DNA from 4 places in the Pedococcus sp. P3_C7 genome. Region 2 is predicted to be linked to each of the others. Evidence: riboswitches for the same ligand, from Rfam matches in the RefSeq annotation. Region 2 holds a riboswitch; each other region holds the start of a gene.

Region 1 (7,227 bases), on a different contig from region 2:
CCTCGACAGCTACCTGCTCAAGAAGATCGCCGACCACGCGCGTCACGAGTTCCCGCCCAGGGCCACTGGCTTCTGAGTGGCGTGCTGCGCCGGTTGGACGCAGGCTGGGGGAGGCGCCGGGAATCACCGGGGCACCCAGGTCGTTTGAACCGTGTCCGGGCCATCGTGGTACCCGGAGCCTGCGCCCTCGAACAACGGGAGTCTGACCATGGCCATGACCCGCTTCGGTGCCCTGCGCACCATCGCCACCGCAGTCCGCACCGCGACCCGTCCGGGATCGCCCGCGCTGGGTGAACGCCTGATGAGCCTGCCCCGGCTGTTCCGGGCCACCTTTCGCGGCGAGTATGCCGGGACCACCCGCGGTCGGCTCCTGATGGTTCTCGGCGCGGTGGCCTACGTCGTGTCGCCCATCGACCTGATCCCCGAGCTGGCTCTGTCCGTCTTCGGCCTCGCCGACGACGCGGTGGTGGTGTCGTGGATCGCTGCGACCGTCGTCAACGAGACCGAGTCGTTCCTGGCCTGGGAGCGCACCACGCCGGCGAGGGCGCACGAGACCGTGGAGGGCGACGTCGTCCGCTGACTCCAGCACGTCTCACTCGCTCGGTCGGGTTTTGTCGAGGGCATGGCGGGGTGTGAGGACGCCGTTGTCGCGCCGTGGCGGCGCGGAGCAGCCCCACCCCGTCGGCGTTGGTGCGCCTGTCCACAGGGCTGGCTCCGGCCCCTGACGCGATGGCCCCCGGGACGCCAGCGTTGGCCCATGAGCCAGATCAGACTGCGCGGCCCGGCCGATGTCGTCGCCGTGCTGCCCTACCAGCTCGGCTACCACCCCCAGGACTCGATCGTGCTGGTCGCCCTCCACGGTCGCAGCGTCGGGTTGATCGAGCGGATCGACCTGCCACCACCCCAGGACGCGGAGCAGGTCGGCCGCGTCCTCGTGGCTCCGCTGCTGCAGGACCGGCCCGAGGCGGTCATGCTCGTCGGCTACGAGACGGCGGCGGGCTCGAGCAGGCCCGGTCTTGACGCCGTGCGTCGCCTGGCGACCGAGGCCGACCTCGAGGTCCTGGACCGACTTGTCGTCCGCGACGGGCGCTGGTTCGCCATCGACTGCGCCGACGGATGCTGTCCGGCCGAGGGCGCGCCGGTCCCGGAGGCGGCCGACACCCCCGCCGTGGCCGAGTACGTCGGGCTCGAGATCGCGCCCCTCCCGGGTAGGTCCGCGATCGCCGACCTCGTCGCCGCGGACCCGGTCCTCGCCGAGGCGGTGGCAGCAGAGCTGGGTAGCGGCTCGGAGCCCGAGTCGGAACGCCTCGATGCTGCCCGTCGGCTCGAGGCGCTGTCGCGCTGGTCGGTGGTCTGCGACGTGACCGGTGACGCGCCCGAGGTCGCAGAGCTCGGGCCCGCCGAGGTCTGCCTGCTCGTGCGCAGCCTGGAGGACCTCGCGCTGCGCGACGGACTCGTGGCCTGGCTGTGCCCTGGTGCCCTGCCCCTGGACTCCCTGTCGCCGGACCTCGTCGACGCCTTGCGCTGCACGCTGCCGGCTCCCACCTGGCACCGCAGCCCGGGGGCAGGGCCGTCGGCCGGGGCCGGTCGCCGTCTTCTGGCGAGGTTGCAGTCCCTGGTCAGGTCGGTCCCCGACGACCACGCGGCTCCGGCGCTCACCGTGCTCGCCAACTGTGCCTGGTGGCAGGGCGACGGCGCGTTGGCCCGGACCTGCGTGGACCGGGCGCTCCGGGCGCGCCCCGACTACCGGCTGGCGCAGCTGCTCGAGCGCATGCTCGACCTCGGCGTGCGTCCCGGCAGCCACGGCGCGCAGCGCGCAGCCGAGCTGCGGTCGGGCTGACCCAAGTCCTCGCGCGCGTCACGGTCGGCGGCGACGCGTCCATCGTGCGGACGCCGCGGACACGCCGACGGCCTCCTCGTATGATGGTCGCCAGGTCATGAGTCCCAGCACCAAGCCCCGGCTTGCTGGGCGGCAACCCTCCTCGCGGTGGGGTGCCCCGGGTGAAGACCCGGCCGACCCTGACCTGGGCGGCAAGCGCGAGCGCCACAGGAGCAGTTTCGATGACCACGACCTCCCCACCACGAGCGACGTCAGGTGCCTGGCGCGACGGTGACCCGGTCGGTCGACGCCAGTTCGTCGACCTCGGCGCGATCGAGCTCGAGCGCGGTGGCGTCCTTCCCGGGGTGCGGGTGGCCTACGAGACCTGGGGTGAGCTCAGCGCCGCCGGTGACAACGCCATTCTCGTCGAGCACGCCCTCACCGGTGACAGCCACGTCGAGGGCCCGACCGGCCCTGGTCACCCGACGCCGGGCTGGTGGGACGGGCTGATCGGCCCCGGTCGGCCGCTCGACACCGACCGCTACTTCGTCGTTGCCGCCAACGTCCTGGGCGGCTGCCAGGGGAGCACCGGCCCGTCCTCGCCGGCCATCGACGGTGCCCCGTGGGGGAGCCGCTTCCCCTTCGTCACCGTGCGTGACCAGGTGCAGACCGAGGCCCTGCTCGCCGACGTCCTCGGCATCGACCGCTGGCACGCCATCCTGGGTGGCTCGATGGGCGGGATGCGGGTCCTCGAGTGGGCGGTGACCCACCCCGAACGGGTCGCGACGGCCATCGTGCTGGCCAGCACGGCATACGCCACGGCGGAGCAGATCGGCTGGTGTCAGGCGCAGCTGTTGGCGATCCGCGCGGACGGCGACTTCCACGGCGGCGACTACTACGAGCGCGGCCCCGGTCCCGAGACCGGGCTCGGGATCGCGCGGCGGATCGCGCACGTCACCTATCGCAGCGAGCTCGAGCTGCACGAGCGCTTCGGTCGCGAGCCGCAGGAGGCGGAGGACCCGTTGGGCGGTCACGGCCGCTATGCCGTCGAGTCCTACCTCGACCACCACGCCGGCAAGCTGGCCGGACGATTCGATGCCAACTCCTACGTCGTCCTCACCGAGGCGATGAACTCCCACGACGTCGGACGAGGCCGTGGGGGGGTCGCCGCGGCGCTCGCCAGGATCTCCGCTCAGGTGGCGGTGGTCGCCGTCGACTCGGACCGGCTCTACCCGCCGCGGCTGTCCCGAGAGATCGCCGACGCCGTCCCGGCGGCCCAGCTGCACACCGTGCACTCCGACTACGGCCACGACGGGTTCCTCATCGAGATCGAGCAGGTCGGGCAGATCGTGGCCCGGGTTCTCGCAGGCCCTGCCTGACGGGGGGATTTCCGGTACGGTCGGGCCCAGCGGCTGCCGTCGCCTGGTGTGCCCCGGGTCCACCACCCGGTCGCACCGCTACTCGGTCAACTGAACGTAGGAGGTCCCTGTGGCCATCGTTGTGGGATATGTGCCGACGAAGGAAGGGCGGGCGGCTCTGCGCCGGGCCGCGGACGAGGCGCTGCTACGCAAGTCCAAGCTGATCGTCATCAACTCCCAGCGCGGTGGCCGAGACTTCGACAGTGAGGAGGCGAACCGTTTCGATGCCGACCTCTCCCGCATCCAGGGCGAGCTCGACGAGGAGGGGCTGGAGCACGAGGTGCGTCAGCTCGTCCGGGGCAACGAGCCGGCCGAGGACCTGATCGCGGTGGCCGAGGAGGAGCACGCGGAGTTCATCGTCATCGGCCTGCGTCGTCGCACCCCCGTCGGCAAGCTCATCCTGGGCTCGAACGCCCAGCGCATCCTGCTCGACGCGTCGTGCCCCGTCCTGGCCGTCAAGGCCGACGCCTGAGGCGACTGTCTGCACCGGTCCGGCACGGCTCTCCATGGCTGTCCAGCGAGACATCGCGCGGTGTCGGCAGTGTGCCGATGCGTGATCTGCGGGCAACTCGTTTTACAATGTCGTCAACGAGATCTCGTCAGGGTCCAGCCCAGCCGATCTCGGCAATACTTCCACTCCCGCTGTTGTTGTCACAGACATCCTCAAGCATGGCTGTGATGACGTGCGCCGTGCCGCGAGTCCGCGACGAAAGGTAGTCCGTGTCGCCTGTGTCCAAGAAGGCTGCGAGCCCCGCACCGTCTCTTCCCCCCGAGTTCTCCCACCCCGCACTGCAGAAGCTGCTCAAGCAGGGCCGCACCAACGGCTCGGTCGACAGTGGTCAGTTGCGTGATGCCCTGGAGGGGGCCGAGATCGCACCCAAGCGGATGAAGGCTGTGCTGCGTTCCCTGGACGAGCAGGGCATCCACGTGACCCTCGACTCGGCCACCGCCTCACGCGCGGTGGCTGCGACGAGCACCCGCAAGAAGACGACGACCGCGCCGGCCAAGAAGGCGGCCGCCAAGACGGCAGTCAAGACTGCCGCACCTGCCGCCAAGTCGACGGCCAAGGCTGCGTCGCCGAAGGCCGAGTCGGCGAAGGCCACCCCCGTCAAGACTGCGACCGCCAAGACTGCGACCAGCAAGACGGCGCCGGCGAAGGCGACCACGACGAAGAAGGCCGCCGCCGCAGCCGCGGGCGAGGCAGCTCCGGCCACGAAGAAGGCCGCGACCACGAAGTCGGCAGCCAAGACCGAGGCCACGGACGCCACTGCCACGGCGGCTGACGCGGCCGGCAACGGCGACGACGAGGCGGTGCCGGCAGAGCCCACCGACGTGGTCGAGTCCGAGCTCGAGGACGTCGTCGTCGAGGACGACACCGAGGACGAGAAGAAGGACGACGAGGACGAGGGTTCCGGCTTCGTCCTGCGCGATGACGACGAGGACGACGCTCCTGTCCAGCAGGTCGTCACCGCCGGTGCCACCGCCGACCCGGTGAAGGACTACCTCAAGCAGATCGGCAAGGTCGCCCTGCTCAACGCCGAGCAGGAGGTCGAGCTCGCCAAGCGCATCGAGGCCGGGCTGTTCGCCGAGGAGCGGCTCAACTCGGGCGACAAGATCGAGATGAAGCTCAAGCGTGAGCTGTGGTGGATCGCCCAGGACGGCAAGAAGGCCAAGAACCACCTGCTCGAGGCCAACCTGCGCCTCGTGGTGTCGCTCGCCAAGCGCTACACCGGTCGCGGCATGCTCTTCCTGGACCTGATCCAGGAAGGCAACCTCGGCCTGATCCGTGCGGTGGAGAAGTTCGACTACACCAAGGGCTACAAGTTCTCGACCTACGCGACGTGGTGGATCCGCCAGGCGATCACCCGCGCCATGGCTGACCAGGCCCGCACCATCCGCATCCCGGTCCACATGGTCGAGGTCATCAACAAGCTGGCCCGCGTGCAGCGCCAGATGCTCCAGGACCTCGGGCGCGAGCCCACCCCGGAGGAGCTCGCCAAGGAGCTCGACATGACCCCGGAGAAGGTCGTCGAGGTCCAGAAGTACGGTCGCGAGCCCATCTCCCTGCACACCCCTCTCGGTGAGGACGGTGACAGCGAGTTCGGTGACCTCATCGAGGACTCCGAGGCCGTCGTCCCGGCCGACGCGGTCAGCTTCACGCTGCTGCAGGAGCAGCTCCACTCGGTGCTCGACACCCTGTCCGAGCGGGAGGCCGGTGTGGTCTCGATGCGCTTCGGGCTCACCGACGGCCAGCCGAAGACGCTCGACGAGATCGGCAAGGTCTACGGCGTGACCCGTGAGCGGATCCGTCAGATCGAGTCCAAGACGATGAGCAAGCTGCGCCACCCGAGCCGGTCCCAGGTGCTGCGCGACTACCTGGACTGACCGGCATACCTCTCCACACGAACGCCCCCCGAGACTCGGGGGGCGTTCGTCGTTCCCGCCTGTCGTCGGGGCTTGCGCTGGCCCCGCTACTCAGTGTTACTATCTACCGGTAGTCATTAACACTGAGTAGCGACGGGAGGTTCCATGGGCAAGCAGGAGACCGAGATGCTCAAGGGGACGCTGGAGGGGATCGTCCTGGCCATCCTGCTCGCTCGGCGGGCGTACGGCTACGAGATCACCGCCTGGCTGCGCGACCAGGGCTTCTCCGACATCGCCGAGGGCACCGTCTACGCGCTGCTGGTCAGGATCGAGCAGCGCGGCCTGGTCGACGTGGAGAAGGTCCCATCCGAGAAGGGCCCGCCGCGCAAGGTGTACTCGCTCAACGCGCAGGGGCGCGAGCACCTCGAAGAGTTCTGGAGGACCTGGAGCTTCCTCACCGAACGTCTCAACCAGCTCCGCAGTGAGAACGCCCAGAGCCCGGACGAAGGAGATAAGTAGGCATGGCCGCCAAGTGGATCGAGACCGTCACCGGCTCGTGGGAGCAGAAGAAGCAGTACCGGGCGTACAAGGCCCGCATCGACGCGTTGCCGGAACCGTACGGCGCTGCAGCAAAGGCCGTGCAGCGGTACCTCATGTACTACGGGGGCATCACGGACGGCACCATCGCCGTCACGATGCTGGGAGACCTCGCGGACCTCTGGGACCGGGCGGCTGCCGACGGAACCCCTGTGCGGGCCATCGTGGGCGAGGACCCCGTCGACTTCGCCGAGGCGTTCGCGCAGGCCTACACCGGCACCCGGTGGATCGACAAGGAGCGCGCCCGCCTCACCAAGGCGATCGACGACGCCCAGGAAAGCGACGCCCAGGAAGGTGAGGACCGATGACGACCGATGCTGCCATCCAGGTGCGGGGCCTCGAGAAGTCGTACCAGGACCTGGAGGTGCTCCGAGGTGTCGACTTCGAGGTGGAGGCGGGAACCATCTTCGCCCTGCTCGGGGCGAACGGGGCGGGCAAGACCACGGTCGTGCGCATCCTCGCCACGCTGCTCAAGGCCGACGCGGGGACGGCTGTCATCGACGGCCAAGACGTGGGCACCCACCCGGCCCGGGTGCGTGAGTCCATCAGCCTGACCGGACAGTTCGCCGCCGTCGACGAGATCCTCACCGGACGGGAGAACCTCGTCCTCGTAGCACGGCTGCGGCACCTCGAGGACCCCGGCGTGGTCGCAGCCAGGCTGCTCGAACGGTTCGCACTGACCGACGCGGCGAGTCGGAGGGTGTCGACGTACTCGGGCGGCATGCGCCGCCGCCTCGACCTCGCCATGAGCCTCATCGGGAGTCCGCCGGTCGTCTTCCTGGACGAGCCGACGACCGGGCTCGACCCCCAGGCGCGCATCGAGGTCTGGCAGGCCGTCAAGGAGCTCGCCGCGCACGGCACGACGGTGCTGCTCACGACGCAGTACCTCGACGAGGCCGAACAGCTCGCCGACCGGATCGCGATCCTCCACGAGGGCCGGATCATCGTGAACGGCACCCTCGCCGAGCTCAAGCAGCTGCTGCCGCCGGCCACGGTCGAGTACGTCGAGAAGCAACCCACCCTCGAGGA
Region 2 (7,227 bases):
CCAAGCTCAAGGAACACCGGATCACGCCGTACACCCTCGGGGTCAGAGAGGGGATGCGCGAGAAGCTGGGCGTCTTCGACTGCGAGTTCGTGGCGGTCAACCACTCGATCCCGGACGCCCTCGCGGTGTTCGTCCGGACACCCGGCGGAACGATCCTGCACACCGGTGACTTCAAGATGGACCAGCTGCCGCTCGACAACCGGCTCACCGACCTGCGCGCGTTCGCGCGGCTGGGGGAGGAGGGCGTCGACCTGTTCATGACGGACTCGACCAACGCCGAGGTGCCCGGCTTCACGACGCCGGAGAAGGACATCGCGCCGGCCATCGACAAGGTCTTCCGCGACGCGGAGCGCCGGATCATCGTGGCCTGCTTCTCCTCGCACGTGCACCGCGTCCAGCAGGTGCTCAACGCCGCCGAGACGGCCGGCCGCAAGGTCGCCATGGTGGGCCGGTCGATGGTGCGCAACATGGGGATCGCCGCCGAGCTGGGGTACCTCCACGTGCCCGACGGCGTGCTCGTCGACGTCAAGAAGCTCGACAAGTTCCCCGACGACAAGGTCGTCCTGATCTGCACGGGGTCGCAGGGCGAGCCGATGGCGGCCCTGTCGCGGATGGCCAACCGTGACCACCGCATCGACGTGGGAGAGGGCGACACGGTCCTGATGGCCTCGTCGCTCATCCCCGGCAACGAGAACGCCGTCTACCGCATCATCAACGGCCTCATGCGGCTCGGTGTCAACGTCGTGCACAAGGGCAACGCCAAGGTGCACGTCTCCGGCCACGCCAGCGCCGGTGAGCTGCTCTACTGCTACAACATCGTCAAGCCCCGCAACGTGATGCCGGTGCACGGCGAGTGGCGACACCTCGTCGCCAACGCCGAGCTCGCGGTCCAGACCGGTGTGCCGCGCGAACAGGTCGTGCTGGCCGAGGACGGCGTGGTCGTCGACCTCGTCGACGGCGTCGCGCGCATCGTCGGGGCGGTCCCGTGCGGCTACGTCTACGTCGACGGGTCCTCGGTGGGTGAGTTCGACGAGGCGCTGCTCAAGGACCGCCGGATCCTGCGTGACGAGGGGTTCATCTCGGTCATCGTCGTGATCGACTCCGCCACGGGCAAGATCGCCGCGGGACCGGAGATCCAGGCCCGGGGTTTCGCCGAGGACGACGAGATCTTCAGCCAGGTGCGGCCCAAGATCGAACAGGCGCTCGCCGAGGCCACCGGCAACGGCGTCACCGACTCCCACCAGCTCGAGCAGGTCATGCGTCGCGCGATCGGTGGCTGGGTCGGCGGCAAGATCCGTCGCCGCCCGATGATCATCCCGGTCGTCATCCAAGCCTAGCCTGCGCCTGCTCCACCCGAGAAGGGCGCGCTTCACCCGAGAACCGTTTCCGGGTGAAGCGCACCTTTATCGGGTCACCCGATAAAGGTGCGGCAGGTGGGGCTCGGGTATGCCGCGGGGGCGGCTACCAGGGGCGCGCGAGGTCGAGCGCGCGCGGGTCGCCGACCGGCAACCACCCCTGCGGTCCGTTGACGTAGTCGGCGCGGGGTCCGTGCTCGGCGAGCTCGGCCACGGCTGACAGCAACCGCTCGACGTGCTCAGCGGTCGTGGCCAGCCCGACACTGGCGCGGACGGCGGTCGTGGACCCCACGGCGTGGGGGTCGTCGAGCAGGGCGTCGACGCACAGGTGCGCACAGAACTTGCCGTCCCGGACCCCGATGCCGTGCTCGGCCGACAGGGCCGCGGACACCAGTGACGAGTCGACCCCGTCGATGGTGAAGGTCGCCACGGCAACGCGCTCGTGGTCCGGGCTGAAGAGGGAGTAGGTCTGCACGCCGTCGATGGCGGCCAGACCGTCGAGCAGACGCTGGCCCAGCGTGCGCTCGTGCTCCTCCACCGCGTCCGCGTGCGCCCGCAGGGCATGGCACGCGGCAGCGAGGGCGATCGCGCCGATGACGTTGGGACTGCCGCCCTCGTGGCGTGCGGCCCCCTTCTGCCACACGACTGCGCGCTCGGTCACGGACTTGGTGGCGCCGCCGCCGGCGAGGTAGGGCGCCGCAGCGTCGAGCCAGTCCGCCCGGCCTGCCAGGACTCCCGTGCCGAACGGTGCGTACAGCTTGTGGCCGGACAGCACGGCGTAGTCGACACCGAGGTCGTCCAGGTCCACGCGGCGGTGGGGGGCGTACTGCGCGGCGTCGAGGACCACCCTCGCGCCCGCCTGGCGGGCGATCGCCGCCAGCTCGCGGACCGGCCAGATCTCTCCCGTGACGTTGGAGGCGCCGGCGAGCACGACCAACCGATGGCGGCCGGGGTGGTCGCGAAGCGCAGTCCGCAGGAGCGCCCTCGCGTCGCTGATGCTGCCGGGGACCGGAAGCCGGTGGGTGCGCTGGTGGGGCCACGGCAGAAGCGCGGCGTGGTGCTCGGACTCGAAGACGAAGACCTGCGTGTGGCGCGGCAGACATCGCGCCAGGAGATTGAACGAGTCGGTGCTGTTGCGGGTGAAGACGACCTCGTCGCCCTCGCGTGCCCCGACGAACGACCGCACCTCGGCCCGCGCCTGCTCGTACCAGGACGAGGTCACCCGGGAGGCCCAGCCATTGCCGCGGTGGACCGAGGAGTAGGTGCGCACCGCCGTGTCGACGGCCTTCTTGACGCTGACCAGCGCCGGCGTGGACGCCGCGTGGTCGAAGTTGGCGTAGTCCACGGCCCCGTCCAGCGTCGGCACGAGCAGCGACTCCGACACGACCGCGGGCAGCGGGCCGACCTCGCCCAGTGACCGGGCATCGGGAACAGGGCGGAGGTGGCTCTGGGTGCGGGCGTGCGCGAGGGGGGCGCTGCGACGGAAGGCTGGTGGCGGGGTGCTCGCGATCGACATGGGTAGAGCTCCTGGTCCGGGTGGGACCCGAGAGCTCCCGAGTCCGCGCTTGCCGGCTGCGGGTGCAGTCGGCCCGGTCGTCACCCGGAGCACCCCACCGCGGAGGAGGGTTGCTGGTCAGCAAGCCGGGGCTGTGCGCTGACACTCATGACCTGTCGTCGAGGGTAGCGGCACGGGTCGAGCGGGATCCAGCACGTGGGCGTGGGTTCCCGCGATCTGAGATGGCGGAAGTCCGTGACCGCCAGGTGGCCGGAGGCAGGGCCGAGCGATCTGGCGGGGCGGGTCGGCATCGCCGTCCCCACGCGACCCTTCCCCCTGTGCGCGCCTGTGCCGACGACCACTGCTGGTCGTCGGCACAGGCCCCGCCAGACGCAAGGCCCAGCGTCCCACCGGGCGTGCGCCCTGGTAAGGGCTACCTGCCCTTCGTACCCGATCGGGGAGGGCAACTCGGCCGTTCGGGCCAGGGCGATCCGGACACATTGCCTGCGGGTGGAACGCGTGTGACGCGTGTGTCCCGTGTGACCTTCGCGTAGCCTGCGGAGCATGGCGACACGTCCGTCCACCCCAGCACGATCAAATGCAGGGTCGCGCTCGTCGGGGAGCCGGGGCACCGCAACACGCCCCGCCAACCGCAAGAGCAGCACACCCCGCAAGTCCCCAGCGCGTGGCAAGGCCAGCGGTGGCGGACTGCCGCTGCCCCTGCGCGCGGTCCGCGGCACCTGGATGGGCATGGCACACGTGGCCGGCGGCGCGGTGCGCCGGGTCGGCACCAGCGCCCGTGAGCTCGAGCCCGAGCACCGACGTGACGGGCTCGGCTTCTTCCTCATCGGACTGTCGATCCTCGTCGCCGCCCGGGAGTGGTGGGCCTTCGAGGGCGCCCTCGGCGACGTCGTGCACGCCGTCGTCGCAGGCACCTTCGGACGCGTCGCCTATGCCGTGCCGCTCGCCCTGCTCTTCCTGGGCATCCGCTTCCTGCGCGCGCCGCAAGAGGACTCGGCCAACTCCCGCCTCGGTGTCGGTCTCGGCGCGCTCGCCTTCGCCGCCTCGGGGTTGGCCCACGTCGCCGCCGACATCCCCACCCCGCCCCAGGGCGCCGACGGGATGCGTGACGGTGGCGGCATCATCGGGTTCCTGGCATCCAGCCCGCTCGAGGCGGCGGTGTCGGTCTACGGCACCGTGCCGATCCTGTTGATGGTGGGCTTCTTCGGCCTCCTGGTGATGACCGCGACGCCCGTGCACATGGTCCCCACCCGCCTCGCCGAGCTGCGCGACCACCTCCTCCACCGGGGGACGGTCGACGCCGGGAAGGACCCGCTCGCCGACGCGGTCGAGGACAAGCCCAGGCGTCGTCGCCGCGTGATCGACCCGGAGGGTCCGCTCGAGGGGGACGAGGCGTTCGAGCAGGCCGCTCTCGTGGCACCCGACGGTCGGCGGTTCCGCCCCGGCGAGAAGCGCCCCACCTCGCCCGGCGTTCTGGCCCCTTCGGCGACTGCCGAAACCACCTCGCCCGCCAAGGGCCCGGCCATCGAGGTCAAGGCCGCCCTCGAGGCGCCCCCGACGACCCCGCTGCCACAGCGAGTCGAGCAGCTCGCGCTCGCCGGCGACATCACCTACACGTTGCCCGACAACGCCATCCTTGAGCCGGGTTCCCCGCACAAGACCCGCAGTGCCGCGAACGACCGCGTGGTCGAGTCGCTGAGCCAGGTGCTCGAGCAGTTCGACATCGATGCCCAGGTCACCGGCTTCAGCCGTGGACCGACGGTCACCCGCTACGAGGTCGAGCTCGGCCGTGGCACCAAGGTCGAGCGCGTCACCGCGCTCTCCAAGAACATCGCGTATGCCGTGGCCTCGGCCGACGTCCGCATCCTGTCGCCGATCCCGGGCAAGTCCGCGATCGGCATCGAGATCCCCAACGCCGACCGCGAGAAGGTCAGCCTCGGCGACGTGCTCCGCAGCCAGGCAGCGCGGGGCAACGAGCACCCGATGGTGATGGGCGTCGGCAAGGACGTCGAGGGCGGCTACGTCATCGCCAACCTCGCCAAGATGCCGCACCTGCTCGTCGCGGGCGCCACCGGCGCGGGCAAGTCCAGCTTCGTCAACTCGATGATCACCTCGATCCTCATGCGGGCCACGCCCGACGAGGTGCGCATGGTCCTGGTCGACCCCAAGCGGGTGGAGCTCACGGCATACGAGGGGATCCCGCACCTCATCACGCCGATCATCACGAACCCCAAGAAGGCCGCCGAGGCGCTCGCCTGGGTGGTGCGTGAGATGGACACGCGCTACGACGACCTCGCGCAGTTCGGTTTCAAGCACATCGACGACTTCAACAAGGCGGTCAAGGCGGGCAAGGTCAAGCCGCTGGCGGGCTCGGAGCGGGTCATCCACCCGTACCCGTACCTGCTGGTCATCGTCGACGAGCTCGCCGACCTGATGATGGTCGCGCCCCGGGACGTCGAGGAGTCGATCGTCCGGATCACGCAGCTGGCACGGGCCGCGGGCATCCACCTGGTGCTGGCGACCCAGCGCCCGTCCGTCGACGTCGTCACCGGCCTCATCAAGGCCAACGTGCCGTCGCGGATGGCGTTCGCGACCTCGTCGCTGGCAGACAGCCGGGTCGTGCTCGACCAGCCCGGTGCCGAGAAGCTGATCGGTCAGGGCGATGCGCTGTTCCTGCCGATGGGCTCCTCCAAGACGATGCGCGTCCAGGGTGCGTGGGTCACCGAGTCCGAGATCCAGCAGGTCGTCAAGCACGTGACCGGCCAGCTCAAGCCCAGCTACCGCGACGACGTCACCGTGGTGGCGGCCAAGAAGCAGGTGGACGACGACATCGGCGACGACCTCGAGCTGCTGCTCCAGGCCACCGAGCTCGTCGTGACGACCCAGTTCGGCTCGACGTCGATGCTCCAGCGCAAGCTGCGCGTCGGGTTCGCCAAGGCAGGTCGGCTCATGGACCTGCTCGAGTCCCGCGGGGTGGTGGGTCCGTCCGAGGGTTCCAAGGCGCGCGACGTGCTGATCAAGCTCGACGACCTGCCCATGACCTTGGCGCTCATGCGTGGGGACGAGGTGCCCGAGATGGAGCCGGTGTTCGACGGACAGGCGGCGGATCCTGACGACACGGGTGTCGAGCGGACGGACGAGGTCGCCCTTGCGGGTTCCGGCTACACGCCCGGTTACGCGCCCGACTCACGCTACGACAACGACCCGGTGGCGAGAGGGCTCGCCGGTCGCGAGGAAGTCGAGGAGTCCCTCGACGCCTGGGAGCTCACCGGCAGGGACTGACCAGCCCAGAGATGAAGGGCGCGGGATGAAATAGACCTGTGCCCTTCGTCGTTGCGCAGAGGTGACTGCCGCTCCCGAGACCCTGACTGACGCCACCGCCCCGACTCCGACAGCCCCGACTTCGACCGCGACCTCCACGCGCAGGCCGTCACCGCATCCCAGCACCGGTGTCCAGCCGGCCCCGACGGGCCGTTCGTACCTCCGCTTCGTCCTCGTGCTCGGCGCGTTGATCGCGATCGGTCCGCTGACCATCGACACCTACCTGCCGGCGCTGCCGTCGATCACCCGCGACCTCGCGGCGTCGGAGTCGGCCGTGCAGGGCACGCTGACCGGCATCCTGCTGGGCATGGGGCTCGGGCAGCTCCTCGTCGGGCCGCTTGCGGACGCCATCGGACGCCGCCGACCACTCATCGCCGGGCTGGCGCTGCACATCGCGGCCTCGGTGTTCTGTGCGTTCGCCCCGACCATCGAGCTGCTCACCGTCGGCCGGGCGATCCAGGGGCTGGGCAACGCGGCCGTGTCCGTGGTTGCCATGGCGATGGTGCGCGACCTCTTCGCGGGGTCGGCTGCCGCGACGATGCTGTCCCGCCTGATGCTCGTCATGGGTCTCGCGCCGGTGCTCGCCCCGACCTTGGGCGGCTTCATCCTCCGGCTCACCTCGTGGCGCGGGGTGTTCGTCATCCTCGCCGTGGCGGGTGTGCTCCTGGTGACACTGGCCAGTCTCGCCCTGCGCGAGACGCTTCCTGCGGAGCGACGCAGGCCGCTGGCCCTCCGCCCGGTGCTCAACACCTACGGCATGCTCCTGCGCGACCGCACCTTCGTCGGGCTCGTCCTCATCAGCGGCCTGATGTTCGCGACGCTGTTCTCCTACATCGGCGGCTCCTCGTTCGTGCTGCAGGACATCTACGGCCTGAGCGTGACCCAGTTCGGGCTGGCCTTCGGCCTCAACTCGCTGGGCTTCCTCACCGGGTCGCAGGCGAACCCCTTCCTGCTCAAGCGGTTCCAGCCGCGCCAGCTGGTCCGGGCGGGCGTCTCGATCGGTGCGGTCGCCGCACTGGTGCTCCTGGCGTCGGC
Region 3 (7,227 bases), on a different contig from region 2:
GGCAGTCCATCAGCACCGCGTCGTACGCGCCGTCGGCCGACTGGAACGAGTAGTAGCCGGCCAGCCCGTTCTCGGCGACGTCCACGGCATACCCGAGGCTCTCGAGGATGCCGACGGCCACCAACTGGTTGACCTCGTTGTCCTCCACGACGAGGACGCGGCCCCGGGAACCCATCGGGAGGCGCCGGTCGGCGCGGCCGGGAGTCGAGGAGGCGGTTCCAGGGACGCTCGGCGCACCGCTCGGCGCACCGCTCGGCGGGGCGGTCTCGGCGCGGGCGCCGGCCAGGTCGGCGAGGGTGTCCAGCAGACTGGAGGGCAGCACGGGCTTGGTCAATGACACGTCGATGCCGGCCGCCGTCAGGACCTCCGGATCGAGGTCCATGGCCGAGGTGAGCAGGACGATCCGGGTGTCGCCGAAGCGGCCGTCACCACGCATCATCCGGGCGAACTGCTCGCCGTTGACGCCGGGCATGAGGTAGTCCAGCAGCACCACGTCGAAGGGCTGCCCGCGCCGGTGGGCGTCGTCGAGGAGCCCGAGACCTTCGACCCCCGACGAGGCGATCGCCGCCTCGATCGACCAGCCGGCCAGCTGCTCCTCGAGGATGAAGCGGTTGGTCTCGTTGTCGTCGACGACCAGCACGCGCAGCCCGGCCACCGAGGGCACTGGTGCGGCGACGGCGGCGCTGACGCTGGCCGGCGCGAAGCGCACGGTGAACCAGAACGTGCTGCCGTACCCGGACTCGCTGTTGACGCCGATCTCACCGCCCATGGCCTCGACGATCTGGCGACTGATGGCCAGGCCGAGCCCCGTGCCGCCGTACTCGCGCGTGGTGGAGCTGTCGCCCTGGGAGAACGCCGTGAACAGCCGTTCCTTGACCTCGGGCGTCATGCCCGACCCGGTGTCACTGACCTCGACCCGCAGCACGATGCCTGCGTCGGTGGCCTCCGCGCTCGTCACGTCGCTGGTCTCGACGCGCGTCACGTCGGGCGTCACGTCGCTGGTCGCGTCGCTGGTCTCGTCCGTCGTCTCGACCGTGGCCCGGACGACGACCTCTCCACTGTTGGTGAACTTCACGGCGTTTGCGGTCAGGTTGGAGATGACCTGCCCGAATCGCACGGGGTCGCCGCTCACCACTGCAGGGACGTCCGGGTGGCAGGTCACCGCAAGCTCGAGGTCCTTGGCGCGGGCGCGCTCTGCCATCATGGTGGTGCTCTGCTCGACGATGGCTCGCGGGTCGAAGTCGACCGCCTCGAGGTCGAGCCGCCCGGCCTCGATCTTGGACAGGTCGAGGATGTCGTTGACGAGGGAGAGCAGGCTCCGGCCGGCGCCGTCGATGCCGTCGGCGAGCCGTCGCTGGTGCGGCGTGAGCTCGGTGCGTCCGAGCAGCTCGGACAGCCCGATCACGCCGTTGAGCGGGGTGCGGATCTCGTGGCTCATCGTCGCGAGGAACTCGGACTTGGCCATCGACGCGCTCATCGCGTTGTCGCGCGCCTGCTCGAGTCGCTCGGCGGCCAGCTGACGCTCCGCGACGCGGGAGAAGATCGCCGCCGCCCTGGCCACCGTCAGCCCGTCGCTGTCGGTGGGCGGGGTGGTCGCCCGCGTGTCCATGACGACGACGCACGCGGCGCGGTCCTCGGCCACCACGGGCGCGGCCACGAGGGCGGTGCCCTCCGTCGTGAGGGAGGCTTGGGGGCTGCGCGACTCGACGGCGGCCATCGCGATCCGGGTGGCCTCGGCGACGTCCTGTTCCGGCACGTCGCGGGTCTCGCCCGGGACGGGTTCGAGCTCGCCGTCCCTGGTCACCACCCACGCTGCCACCGGCTGCCATCCCGTGTGCCGTGCCACGTCCTTGAGGATCGTGGGGATGACCTCGGCCAACGTCGTCGCGTCGTTGGCCGCGGTTGCCATGGACGTGAGCAGGGCCAGGGCCTGTTCCGCGTCCTTGCTCTCGGTGATGTCCTGGGAGGTGCCGCCCATGCGCAGGGGGGCTCCGGTGACCTCGTCGCGGGTGAGGCGGCCACGGCCACGGATCCAGCGCAGGGAGCCGTCGCTGTGGAAGATGCGCGCGTCGAACTCGAACTCGCCCGTCTCCTCCAGGGCGCGCCGGACCACCTCGGCCACGGCGTCCCGGTCGTCGGGGTGCATCCGGTCGAGGAAGCCCTGGTAGTTGGGGACGAAGCCGGAGTCGGGCTCCACGCCGTAGATGCGGTAGAGCTCGTCGGACCACGCCACGACGTCGCTGCCGACGTCCCATTCCCAGCTGCCGATCTTGGCGATGTGCTGCGCCTCGGCCAGCTGCGTCTCGCGCCGTTGCAGGGTCTCGATCAGCCGTCGCTGATCGCTGTACTCGGTCACCCGGTGCAACCATCCGACGTGGTTGCCGTCGTCGTCCCTGATCGGGGTGTGGCTGACCAGTGCCCAGAACCGCTCGCCGTTCTTGCGCAGCAGGCTGCACTCGAGGTTGCTGCCGGGGGCGCTGCTGCCCTGCAGTCCGCTCAGGTGTTCGGCGAACTGGGCCTGGCCGGTCGCGTCCAGGGTCTCGAAGACGGACAGCCCGTCCATCTCGTCGACCGTCCTGCCCAGCATCTCCGCAAGTCGTGGGTTCGCGAGCACGGTCCTGCCCTCGGCGTCGAAGACCCACAGGCCGTCGGGCGACGCCTCGACCAGCCAGCGGCTCAGGTCGCCGAGGTCTGCCTTGCCGCCCAGGGTCCCGAGGTCGCTCGCACCTGCGGTACGTCCACGGGCGCCTGGGTCGAGGGGCTGCGGATGCTGCACGCAGTGATCTTCCTTCATCAGCCGCAAAGAAGCGCCCTCAAACACTCAATTCGGCCCAGATCCTGCACCACCAAGCCGCTGAACGACCACAGCGGAGCTGCTCTATCGAGGGGGATGGAGGGGTACCTCGAGGACCTGGGGCTTCTCGGGTGGTGGCCAGGGGCGGGGTCGAACCGCCGACCTTCCGATTTTCAGTCGGACGCTCGTACCAACTGAGCTACCTGGCCGTGGGTGCATGTGCGTGATGGTGACCATGCAATCCAGAACATGCGATCGCGGCGGTCTCGTGCCGAAGCCCGGGGGACCGTCGCGACTGCAGGATCATAGCCGATCCGTGCTGCCCCCTCACAACCGACGGCCATCGCGGAATGGCCCCGCGTGCAACCACGACTTCCTGCGCGGCCTGGGTGCCGAGCCGGTGACGTATGCCGCTGGGCTGGCCGAGCACGAGTGAGCTCGGCCCGTCGGCACGAAGGGCAGCCGCGCAACGGATTCCGTGCGTGGGAGCTCTTTGTCGTCCCACCATGCGAGAGACATATCCTACTTATTTGATAGGCAATGGAGGAGCCGCTACCTTCGACGCAGGTCATGAGCTCCAGTGACAAGCCCCGGCTCGCTGGACGGCAACCCTCCCACTCGCGGTGGGGTGCTCCGGGTGAAGACCAGGTGGCAGTCGAACGACCGCCGCAAGCGCGAGGCTCGAGCCTCATCCGAGGACGGAAACCCATGAAGGACAACGGATCCAGGCAGGCAGCCGATCGCTCCTGCCGACCCGTCCTGCGCAGGCACATCGACCTGCTCAGGGTTTCCAGCGCGCTCTGTCGCCCCTGACGCGCGCCCTCGTCGTTCGTCGGCTTCAGCCGGTCTCTGACCTGCGCTCGTAGGTCTGTTCGGCACCTGCTGCCTCGAAACCCATTCTCCTCCAACGGTTCTGCGCCTCGGCGCGGGACCGGCGATTCCCCTTGCCCGAAAGGATCCACCCATGGCTGTCATTGCCACGATCTCCAGCAGTCCCTCCCTCTCCTCCAAGACCGACGCCGTCCTCTCCGACATCGCGAGACAGCTCCAACGCGCCGGCCACGTCGTCGTCCCGATCGTGTTGCGGGACCTGCCGGCCGGCCCACTCCTGCGCGGGGACGCCCATGACCCCGACGTGGCCCGCGCCGTGGCTGCGCTCGAGGCGGCAGACGCGGTCGTCGTGTCCACCCCGGTCTACAAGGCGGCCTACGGCGGCCTGCTCAAGACCTTCCTCGACCTGCTGCCGCAGTTCGCGCTGCGGGGCAAGGTCGTCCTGCCGGTGGCCACCGGCGGCACGCCCGCCCACGTGCTGGTCGTCGACTATGCCCTCCGCCCCGTCCTGGCGAGCCTGTCGCCGAGCAGCATCACCCCGGGCTGGTTCGTCCTGGCCGACCACGTGAGGCTCGTCGACGGGGGTGAGGCCTTCCTCGACGAGGCTGCCCTGCGCCCGCTGCGCGAGGTCACGACCGTCTTCCTCGACACCGTGGCAGGACGCTCGCTGGTCACCGCGGGTGCCGTGCTCCGCGAGGCGGTGGCCTGATGCGCACGATCCGTGGTTCCTTCACCGCGAGCCGGGCGCTGGTCGCCTCGCTGGCGGCGGCCCTGCCACTCGTCCTGGTGTCCGGCTGCTCGCTCCCGTCGAGCGAGGCCAGCACGTCCGCGAAGGACAAGGGGCCGGTGACCATTCGCTACCAGGGGTGGGCCAACTCGGTGTCGCTACCCGAGCTCGCCTCCGACCTGGGCTACTTCCCCACCCTCAAGCTCAACTGGGTCGGCAACACCACCAGCGGTCCCCAGGACATCCAGTCCGCGGCCACGGGGCAGACCGACTTCGGCGGTGCGTTCTCCGGCGCCGTGGTCAAGCTCATCGGCGCAGGCGCCCCGGTCAAGGCCGTCATCAACTACTACGGCGAGGACGCCAGGACGTTCAACGGCTTCTACGTCAAGAACGACAGTCCGATCCGGACCCCGCACGACCTGATCGGCAAGAAGGTCGCTGTCAACACTTTGGGGGCGCACGCCGAGGCGGTCATCGACACCTACCTGAAGAAGAACGGCCTCACGCCGGAGGAGATCAAGCAGGTGCAGCTGGTCCCACTGCCCCCCAACGACACCGAGCTGGCCGTCCGGCGTGGGCAGGTCGACGTCGGCACCCTCTCGGGGGTCCTGCAGGACCACGCCATCGCCACGGGTGGGCTGCGGTCGCTGTTCAGCGACTACGAGCTGTTCGGCGCCTTCAACGGTGGTCAGTACGTCCTACGGGACGACTTCATCGCCAAGCATCCGGCGGCAGCCAAGGAGTTCGTCACCGGGGTCGCCAAGGCGATCGAGTGGGAGCGCACGAGCTCTCGCGAGACCGTCATCACGCGGTTCACCACCATCATCGAGAAGCGTGGTCGCAACGAGAAGACCGACAACCTCAAGTTCTGGAAGAGCGTGGGAGTCGCCAGCAAGGGCGGCTTGATCAGTGACCAGGACTTCACCCGCTGGGAGCCGTGGCTCGTCGACAGCGGGGTCCTCGAGCAGGGCGCGCTCAAGCCCCGCGACCTCTACACCAACGACTACAACGGGCTCGCGTCGAAGGCGTCCTCATGAGTGCCCACATCGAGCTGCGTGGCGTGACCAAGGAGTTCGCGCTCCGCCCGACCAGGGACCAGCCGCAAGCACGCCCGCTGGTCGCGCTGGACGACGTGTCCCTGGAGGTGCCACGCGGTGAGTTCCTCACGCTGGTCGGACCGAGCGGGTCGGGCAAGACCACCTTGCTCGACCTCCTCGGCGGGCTGAGCCGCCCCACGAGCGGCAGCGTCCTCGTGGACGGCGCCGAGGTGACCGGTCCCGGTCTCGACCGGGGCATCGTCTTCCAGCAGTACGCGCTCTTTCCCTGGCGGACCACCCTCGCCAACGTGACGTTCGGCCTCGAGCAACGGGGACTGAGTCGCCGCGAGCGCACCGAACGGGCCCGCGAGAACCTGGCCCTCGTGGGGCTCGAGGGGTTCGAGGACCGCTACCCCCACGAGCTCTCCGGTGGGATGAAGCAGCGGGTCGCGATCGCCCGGAGCCTGGCCTACCAACCCGGGATCCTCCTCATGGACGAGCCGTTCGCGGCCCTTGACGCGCAGACCCGTGAACAGCTGCAGGACGAGCTGCTGCGGATCTGGCGAGCCACCGACACGACGGTCGTGTTCATCACCCACGGCATCGAGGAGGCGGTCTACCTCGGCCAGCGCGTGGCCGTCCTGAGCGCCCGCCCCGGGCGTCTCAAGGCCCTCGTCGACGTCGACCTCGGCGACCGCGAGTCCACCACGGACCTGCGGTCGGACCCCCGCTTCGTGCACTACCGGCACGAGGTCTGGACGCTCCTGCACGACGAGGTGCGCCGCGCCCAGGACGCCGGTCACCTCAAGATCCAGCCCGACGGCACAGAGAAGGCAGCCTGATGAGCACCGCAACCCTGGACCCAGGTCGTGATCTGACAGCGCCGACGCAGCCCGGCCCGGCACCCGAGGCGAGCGTGGCTCGGCGGGCTGCCACGCGGCATACCTGGTGGGGTGCCGTCGCGCGCCGCCTCGGGCGGGGGACGCGCAGGTCTGCGGCCGTCGTGCTCTTCCTGCTGTTGTGGGAGTTCGGCACGCAGTACCTGCTCGACCCCGCGCGCAAGGTGTTCCTCCCGCCTCTGCACGAGGTGCTCCAGGCGTGGTGGGGACTGGTCCAGAGCGGCCAGCTCCAGCAGCACGTCGCGGCCAGCCTGACCCGGTCGGTGATCGGGTTCAGCGTCGCGGTCGTCGCGGGCATCGGGCTGGGACTCGTGGTGGCGTGGTACGACGGCCTGCGCGAGTTCCTCACGCCGCTGCTGGAAGCCTTCCGCAACACGGCCGCCCTCGCGCTCCTGCCGGTCTTCGTCCTACTGCTCGGGATCGGGGAGACGAGCAAGATCTCGATCGTCGCGTACGCGAGCTTCTTCCCGGTGCTGCTCAACACGATCGCCGGGGTGCGCACGGTCGACCCGCTCCTCGTCAGGGCCGCCCGGTCGCTGGGGCTGGGCAGCCTGAGGCTGTTCCAGAAGGTGGTCCTGCCCTCCGCGGTGCCCACCATCTTCACGGGCGTCCGGATGGCGGGCACGGCCTCGATCCTGGTCCTCATCGCCGCCGAGATGGTGGGCGCGAAGGCGGGGCTGGGCTACCTGATCGTCAACGCCCAGAGCAGCTTCCAGATCCCGGACATGTATGCCGGCATCCTCACCGTCTCGCTGTTCGGGCTCCTCGTGAACACCGTCCTCGTCCGGCTGGAGCGGCACTTCTCGCGCTGGCGCGTCGCTGCCGCGGCCCGCTGACCAGCACCCCAGATCCGTTGAAAGGAAAGCTGAACCATGTCCACTGAACCCCGAGAGCTCCATCTCAACGCCTTCATCATGTCGACCGGCCACCACGAGGCCG
Region 4 (7,227 bases), on a different contig from region 2:
CGATCCCTACGACGAGGCCTGCGAGGGCTGGATCACCGTCGTGCGCGGTCTGCCCGGGTTTGTCGGGGACGAGCTCGCGTGGCGCGTGTGGTTGCTCGCCTGCGCCCGCCAGCGCGCCGAGGAGAGCACGCTCCGACGGGCCTGGGGGTCGGTCACCGTGCTGCCGGGGATCCAGGTCGAGGGCGATGGCGAGCTCGACATCGACGAGCTGATCGAGTCCGACGCAGGAGGCGACCCGGTGCACCGCGGGATCAACGACACCCTGACCGCGTTGCGCGCCCTGCCCCTCGGGCAGGGCGAAGTCGTCGTGCTGCACCTGGGGGCGGGCTTGCCGCCCAGTGCGGTGGCCGACGTCGTCGGCGTGGACCAGGCGAACATCGAACGGGCCGAGTCGCGGGCCCTGGAGCGGCTGGCCACCGATGCCGACCTGCTCGCGTGGTCGTTGGCCGCACCTCCCACGCCGGCGGAACTGGCTGACGAACACATCGCGTTGAGTGCCTTCCGCAAGATCCCGTCCTCGGCACGCCGGTCGCCGGGGGTCAAGGTCATCGCCATCGGTCTGGGCTCCGCTGGCGCCGTGACCGCGGCGGCGGCCGGTCGGTCGCGGGCCGCGCTCCTGACCGCGACGGCCCTGTCCGTGTCGGTGATGTCGCTGGGCGGTCTCGGGGCAGCCGCCTACGTCGGGGTGCTGCCCGACCCGGTCCAGCAGGTCCTGCACGACACCGTCGGGGCACCGGCGCCCGAGGCCCCGGGCAAGGGCACGTCACCGGACCCCGGGAGCAACCCGGCGACCCCGCCGAATGCAGGCGTGGGGCCCCATGCCGCGGGCAGCCCCGCCGCAGGCCTGTGCAGGGCGTGGGCCTCCGACAAGGCCAAGGGCACCGCTCGCGACCGGTCGGTCGCCTTCCGCAACCTTGCGGGCACTGCCGGCGGGGCGGACCGGGTGGAGGCGTACTGCGCAGGGGTGCTCGCGGCCAAGCCCACCAAGGGTTCGTCGGCACCGACGGCGCGCGTCATCCCCTCGGCCAAGCCCACGCACCCGACGAAGCCGTCGACCACCAAGGCGCCGAGCACCAAGACGCCGGTTCCGCACTCGCCCGCGACGCATGCCCCCAACCTCACCCCCAACTCGACGAAGTCCGTGGCGCCGCCCGTCCAGGGCAAGTCGGCCAAGGCCGGCACCTCGGCGTCCGCCCCGAGTGACCCGGCCAGGACCGGCGACAGAGAGGCGCCGAACCCGCGGTCGTCCGGCAAGGGCGTCAAGACCGGCGGCTGACGGTCCCCGACCGGCGAACGACCACGACGGGGTGCTCGCGTAGGCTTCCCGCCGTGCTCCTCCCGCTGACCGTCGTCGTGCTCGTGGCGGCGGTGTGCCTGATGGCCGTCGCCGCCTGGTATGCCGCGCGCAGCCGGCTCGTCGACGACCGCCTCCTGCTCGTGGCCGGGGTGACCGAGCTGGGCCTCCTGGTGCAGCTGGTGGTCTGCCTCGTCCATCTCGGGCGGGTACCCGGTGGCGGCGCCGAACAGGCGACGTTCGCGGCCTATGCGATCACGCTTCCCTTCGTGCCGCCGGCGGCACTGTTCCTCGCGCTGAAGGAGAAGACCCGCTGGGCGATGGGGGTCGTCGCCGTCGGGGCGTTCGGCGTCGCGGTCATGACCGCTCGACTCCAACAGATCTGGAACCTCCGTGGCTGAGACCCCGTCCGCCCCTTCGACCCGATCGGGACCCGGCGTGGTCCTCGTCGCGGTCTACGGTCTGCTCGCTCTCGCGGCCACCGGCCGTTCGGTGCTGCAGATCTCCGAGTACTTCTCGAGGGCGCCGCTGGCCTATGTCCTGTCGGCGCTTGCGGCGGTCAACTACGTCGTGGCGACGGTCGCGCTGGCGCGCGGCGACCTCACGTCGCGCCGCGTCGCGCTGGTGGCGATCAGCGTCGAGCTGGCAGGCGTGCTCATCGTGGGTCTGGCGTCCTACCTGGCCACGGACGCCTTCCCCGACAAGACGGTGTGGTCGCACTTCGGGTCCGGCTACGGCTTCGTGCCACTGGTGCTGCCGGTGCTCGGCCTGCTCTGGTTGCGGCGCACCCGTCCCAGCTGAGAGCTGGTCGGTGGCCTTGGCCGACCGCTAGTCCGTGGCTGTGTCCACCGGCTCGTCGACTGGCTCGAGGACGAACACGGGGATCAGCCGGTCGGTCTTGACCTGGTAGTCGGCGTAGGGCGGGAACGCCTCGACGCACCGCGGCCACCACTCCTCGCGCTCGGCGCCCTCGAGCTCGCGGGCCCGGACCGTCCACGTGCGGTCGTCGTCCTGGAGGTCGAGGACCGGGTTCTTGCGGATGTTGGCGTACCACTTGGGGTGCTCCGGCGCGCCACCCTTGCTCGCCACCGCGGCATACACACCGTCGTGCTCGACGCGCATCAACGGCACCTTTCGCACCTTGCCGGAGAGGCCGAGCATGGTCAGCATCACGACCCGTCGACCCTGGATGGCGACCGCACGGGTCGTCCCGGCGGCCTCGATCTGCTCGACCTGCGTCCGGACCCAGCCGGTGGGGCTGGCGACGTACTCACCAACAATGCTCATGGGTCCATCACAACACGAACCGGCACATCTCGGGTGGAGGGGTCGAGCAGGCGGGTCGGCTCGGTGGGAGCTGTCGGGCGCCGAGGATCCGGCGCACAGGCGGCTGTGGACAACTCCGGGAGGCGTCCCACGACCGACCTACCCTCGGACCCATGACCCGGATCGAGGTGAACTCCGACACCATCGTGGCGCTGGGCGCTTCCCTGCGGGAGGTGGCCGACGACCTCCTCTGGCAGGCGGTGCGCAGCTCGGAGCAGACCTGGGCGCTGGGCCCCGGCGACAGCGCCGGAGCCCTCGCTTCGGTGCTGGGTGACTTCGAGCACCAACGTCACGTGATCGGCCGCGCGCTCGAGGACCTCGCGGCCGCGACGGCGCTGGCCGGGCGGCTGTACGCCGACGTCGAGAGCACGAGCGCCGCCGCCTTCGACGGTGGCCCGGGATGACGATCCTGAGGCCGCTGTCGGGTGATCCCGGCACGGTGCGCGCACTCGCCGACCGGCTGGCCGGGCAGGGCGAGCTGCTGCTGGCCCTGGCGAGCACCGTGCGAAGCCTCGGCGACCCGAGCAGGACGACCTGGGAGGGGCCGGGCGGCGCCGCCTTCGGCGCTCGGTCCCGCACCGCGGCCTCGCTCCTGGTCTCGGTGGGGCGTCGCTACGCGGTGTCCGCGGTGGCCCTGCGGCCCCTTGCCGCAGCTCTGGCGGAGGCGCAGCACGACGCCTCCTGGGCGGTGACGACGCACGCGGAGGCCTGGCAGCTCGCGGTCACCCTGGGCAACCGGCGGGTGACGGCGCAGGAGAGCGCGGACCCGACTCAGCGTGCGGTCGCCGCGGACGTGCACCGCAAGGAGCTGGAGCAGCTCGAGCTCGTCCAGATCGCCGAACGCCGCCATGCCGCAGCCTGGCAACGGTTTGCCGAGGCGGACCGCCGGTGCGCCTCGGTTCTGCACCAGCTCGTCCAGGACGGCCTCGACGACTCACGGATGTACGACTCGCTGACGGGGCTCAGTCGTGGGGCCGGCGTGCTCGGGAGCGCGGCAGGGGGCGTGGCGATGGCTCCTACGCCGCCGTCCAAGGCGCTGGGGGTCGTCGCCGGGGCGTGCGACGGACTCCAGCTGACGGCAGACGTGGCGGTCAAGGTCGGCTACGGCGACGGGGACTGGGGCCGCATCGGCGTGGGCGCCGCCCTGTCGGTCACCGGCGCCGCGTCCGGCGTGCTCAAGCGGGGCGCCCTGGCGACGAACCCCGCGGCCCTGGCGAGCCCGACGAGGACGGCGCGACGCTCGCTGCGCTTCGGCACGGCTCAACGCCTCCGGCTCGCGACGGCCGAGGAGCTTCGCCGCGCCGGTCGAGCCGAGTACCAGCCCGACGCCCGCACGTTCCGCACGTTCCGCGCGACCCGGTCGCCGGGCTCGCCGACCGCGACGGCGCACTGGGTGGCCGAGCAGGTCGCGGGACGTGCACGCGTCCTCGTGCGCAACAAGTGGCTCGACGACCTCGCCCTGGTGACCCGCGACCCCGACCGGTCGCGGACGATGTTCGTCACCGGCCTCGCGGCCGAGGCGACCGCGGCGGGTCTGGGGGCCGTCGGCACCGGGCGCGACCTGTACGCCCGACACGACGGGGACCTGGCGATGCGGACCCGCGACGCCACCGATGCGCGCGGCACCACCCCCGATCCCGACCCACGTCCCGGCGCTCGCTGACCCGCCGTTCGTGCGTCCGCCATGAGAGATGGGTATGCCGCCCGCTCACCTCCCCGGCGTAGCCTCGGCCCAGGTCATGAGTGCCAGCGACAAGCCCCGGCTCGCTGGCCGGCAACCCTCCTCCGCGGTGGGGTGCCCCGGGTGAAGACCTGGCGGGCGGCGCAGTCGCCGTCCGCAAGCGCGGGAGACCCACCACGTGTCCCGCACCGTTCCGGCGGTGGCATCAGTGATCACAGGACCTCGGGAGCTCGAACCTCCCCTTCACAGGCACCTCGACCACCCGCTCCGCCGGTGACGGGCCCCCGATCCGTGCCACGCGGCATACGAGAGTGAAGGACACCGAGATGAGCTCCACCAACTGGTCGTTCGAGACCCGGCAGGTCCACGTCGGGCAGGAGCCGGACGCCGCCACCGGCGCTCGCGCCCTGCCGATCTACCAGACGACGTCCTACGTCTTCAAGGACACCGAACACGCGGCAAACCTGTTTGCCCTCAAGGAGTTCGGCAACATCTACACCCGCATCATGAACCCGACCCAGGACGCTGTCGAGCAGCGAGTCGCGTCGCTCGAGGGCGGGGTCGGGGCGCTGCTGGTCGCCTCGGGACAGGCCGCCGAGACCCTGGCCATCCTCAACATCGCCGAGGCGGGGGACCACGTCGTGGCGAGCCCGAGCCTGTACGGCGGCACCTTCAACCTGCTCAAGCACACCCTCCCCAAGTTCGGGATCGAGGTGGGCTTCGTCGAGGACCCCAACGACCTGGAGTCCTGGAGGGCCGCCGTCCGGCCCAACACCAAGCTGTTCTTCGGCGAGACGATCTCCAACCCGAAGTCGGAGGTGCTCGACATCGAGGGCGTCGCGGCCGTCGCCCACGAGGCCGGAGTGCCGCTCGTCGTGGACAACACGATCGCGACGCCCTACCTCATCCGTCCGCTGGAGTGGGGAGCCGACATCGTCGTGCACTCGGCGACCAAGTACCTCGGTGGTCACGGCACGTCGATCGCGGGGGTGATCGTCGACGGGGGCACGTTCGACTTCGGGGCCGACCCCGACAAGTTCCCCAACTACAACACCCCGGAGGAGAGCTACCACGGGCTGGTGTTCGCGCGGGACCTCGGCGTGGGGAGTGCCTTCGGCGCCAACCTCGCGTTCATCCTCAAGGCGCGCGTCCAGCTGCTGCGCGACCTTGGTCCCGCGATCGCACCGTTCAACGCCTTCCTCATCGCCCAGGGCATCGAGACGCTGAGCCTGCGCATCGAGCGGCACCTGGAGAACACGCACAAGGTGGCGGCGTTCCTCCAGCAGCACGAGCAGGTCGAGCAGGTCGTGTGGGCCTCACTGCCGGACCACGAGTCGTACGCGAAGGCAACGAAGTACACGCCGCGGGGTGCTGGGGCGGTGCTGGCGTTCGAGATCGCCGGCGGCGTCGAAGCGGGGCGACGGTTCGTCGAGTCCCTCGTGCTGCACAGCCACGTCGCCAACATCGGTGACGTGCGCTCGCTCGCGATCCACCCGGCGTCCACGACCCACTCCCAGGGCCCGGACGGCGATCGTCTCAAGGCTGGGGTGACGCCCGGGCTGGTGCGCCTCGCCGTGGGCATCGAGCACATCGACGACATCGTTGCCGACCTGGAGCAGGGCTTCATCGCGGCCAAGGGCGTCTGAGCCGACTGCTGACACCTGCGTCCGACCGAACACGTCGAATGCAGGTGTCAGCCGGCGGCCGCGGGGGGATACTGGGGCATGGCTTCGCACCCGGGGCCCGTGACGCTCCACCTGCACGTCCACACGGTCCACCTTCCACACCAGGTCGCACCGCTTCTGCTCGTCGCGGTCGTGACGGTCCTTGCCGTCGTCCTCGTGCTGGTGACCGTCTCAGGCGGTGGGGCAATCCTGGCTCCCGACCAGCTCCCGAACCCGCGCAACCTGACGACACTGGTGCGCTGAGCAGACGCAGGGGTGGCTGGGGCTCACCCGTATGATTTCGCCCGTGTCCTCCGAGCAGCGGTCCCGGTCTCGGCGGCCACGTCGGGCGGGCCCACCTCGGCCCGTGCGCGTACCGCCGCCCGTGCCGGAGCTCAAGTACCCGCCGGACCTGCCGGTCGTCACGCGCAAGGACGACATCGCCGCCGCGATCCGCGACCACCAGGTCGTCATCGTCGCGGGTGAGACGGGCTCGGGCAAGACCACCCAGCTGCCCAAGATCTGCCTCGAGGTGGGGCGCGGGCAGGCCGGACTGATCGGGCACACCCAGCCGCGACGCATCGCAGCCCGCTCGGTCGCCGAGCGGATCGCCGAGGAGCTCGAGGTGGAGCTCGGCGGCGCGATCGGCTACCAGGTGCGATTCACCGACCAGAGCAGCGACTCCACCCTCGTCAAGGTGATGACCGACGGCATCCTCCTCAACGAGATGCAGAGAGACCGGTTGCTGCGCAAGTACGACACGATCATCATCGACGAGGCGCACGAGCGGTCGCTCAACATCGACTTCATCCTCGGCTACCTCAAGCAGCTGCTGCCGCGACGCCCTGACCTCAAGGTCATCATCACGTCGGCGACGATCGACCCCCAGCGGTTCGCGGAGCACTTCCTCTCGGCCCGTGGTGAGCCGGCGCCGATCATCGAGGTGTCCGGTCGCACCTACCCGGTGGAGGTCCGCTACCGCCCGCTCGTCGACCCTGAGCGGCCCGATGCCGAAGAGCGCGACCAGGTCACCGGCGTGTGTGAGGCCGTCGAGGAGCTGTGGACCGAGCGGGCCGCGGACGGCACCGGTCACGACATCCTCGTGTTCCTGTCCGGGGAGCGCGAGATCCGGGACACCGCGGACGCGCTGGAGAGCATGAAGCTGCCTCAGACCGAGGTGCTCCCGCTCTACGCGCGCCTGTCCGCGGCAGAGCAGCACAAGGTCTTCGGACGAGCCGCCGGACGCCGGATCGTGTTGGCCA

What was found. A riboswitch is a leader RNA that binds a small molecule or an ion and turns the genes downstream of it on or off. The one in region 2 is predicted to bind S-adenosylmethionine.
Region 1: another riboswitch for S-adenosylmethionine. It lies ahead of metX (homoserine O-acetyltransferase MetX); the one in region 2 lies ahead of AC1DS4_RS00505 (aminotransferase class V-fold PLP-dependent enzyme).
Region 3: another riboswitch for S-adenosylmethionine. It lies ahead of ssuE (NADPH-dependent FMN reductase); the one in region 2 lies ahead of AC1DS4_RS00505 (aminotransferase class V-fold PLP-dependent enzyme).
Region 4: another riboswitch for S-adenosylmethionine. It lies ahead of AC1DS4_RS18230 (bifunctional o-acetylhomoserine/o-acetylserine sulfhydrylase); the one in region 2 lies ahead of AC1DS4_RS00505 (aminotransferase class V-fold PLP-dependent enzyme).

What each region holds. Positions count from the first base shown of each region.
Region 1 covers NZ_JBFUHC010000013.1:167,410-174,636, forward strand. Annotated here, with positions in the region: gene AC1DS4_RS18280 (EcsC family protein) at 1-76, shown strand, start outside; gene AC1DS4_RS18285 (YkvA family protein) at 209-580, shown strand; gene AC1DS4_RS18290 (DUF4192 domain-containing protein) at 758-1,840, shown strand; SAM riboswitch class IV at 1,934-2,044, shown strand; gene metX (homoserine O-acetyltransferase MetX) at 2,062-3,198, shown strand; gene AC1DS4_RS18300 (universal stress protein) at 3,308-3,709, shown strand; gene AC1DS4_RS18305 (RNA polymerase sigma factor) at 3,958-5,622, shown strand; gene AC1DS4_RS18310 (PadR family transcriptional regulator) at 5,767-6,120, shown strand; gene AC1DS4_RS18315 (DUF1048 domain-containing protein) at 6,123-6,506, shown strand; gene AC1DS4_RS18320 (ABC transporter ATP-binding protein) at 6,503-7,227, shown strand, end outside.
Region 2 covers NZ_JBFUHC010000001.1:105,480-112,706, forward strand. Annotated here, with positions in the region: gene AC1DS4_RS00500 (ribonuclease J) at 1-1,337, shown strand, start outside; gene AC1DS4_RS00505 (aminotransferase class V-fold PLP-dependent enzyme) at 1,462-2,871, opposite strand; SAM riboswitch class IV at 2,912-3,024, opposite strand; gene AC1DS4_RS00510 (FtsK/SpoIIIE family DNA translocase) at 3,415-6,153, shown strand; gene AC1DS4_RS00515 (multidrug effflux MFS transporter) at 6,215-7,227, shown strand, end outside.
Region 3 covers NZ_JBFUHC010000007.1:6,516-13,742, reverse strand. Annotated here, with positions in the region: gene AC1DS4_RS10640 (response regulator) at 1-2,776, opposite strand, end outside; tRNA gene AC1DS4_RS10635 (tRNA-Phe) at 2,927-3,003, opposite strand; SAM riboswitch class IV at 3,361-3,475, shown strand; gene ssuE (NADPH-dependent FMN reductase) at 3,759-4,334, shown strand; gene AC1DS4_RS10625 (ABC transporter substrate-binding protein) at 4,334-5,389, shown strand; gene AC1DS4_RS10620 (ABC transporter ATP-binding protein) at 5,386-6,231, shown strand; gene AC1DS4_RS10615 (ABC transporter permease) at 6,231-7,124, shown strand; gene AC1DS4_RS10610 (LLM class flavin-dependent oxidoreductase) at 7,161-7,227, shown strand, end outside.
Region 4 covers NZ_JBFUHC010000013.1:148,836-156,062, forward strand. Annotated here, with positions in the region: gene AC1DS4_RS18200 (RNA polymerase sigma factor) at 1-1,276, shown strand, start outside; gene AC1DS4_RS18205 (hypothetical protein) at 1,330-1,695, shown strand; gene AC1DS4_RS18210 (hypothetical protein) at 1,688-2,095, shown strand; gene AC1DS4_RS18215 (nitroreductase family deazaflavin-dependent oxidoreductase) at 2,123-2,581, opposite strand; gene AC1DS4_RS18220 (hypothetical protein) at 2,734-3,024, shown strand; gene AC1DS4_RS18225 (hypothetical protein) at 3,021-4,283, shown strand; SAM riboswitch class IV at 4,356-4,470, shown strand; gene AC1DS4_RS18230 (bifunctional o-acetylhomoserine/o-acetylserine sulfhydrylase) at 4,628-5,947, shown strand; gene AC1DS4_RS18235 (hypothetical protein) at 6,026-6,229, shown strand; gene hrpA (ATP-dependent RNA helicase HrpA) at 6,261-7,227, shown strand, end outside.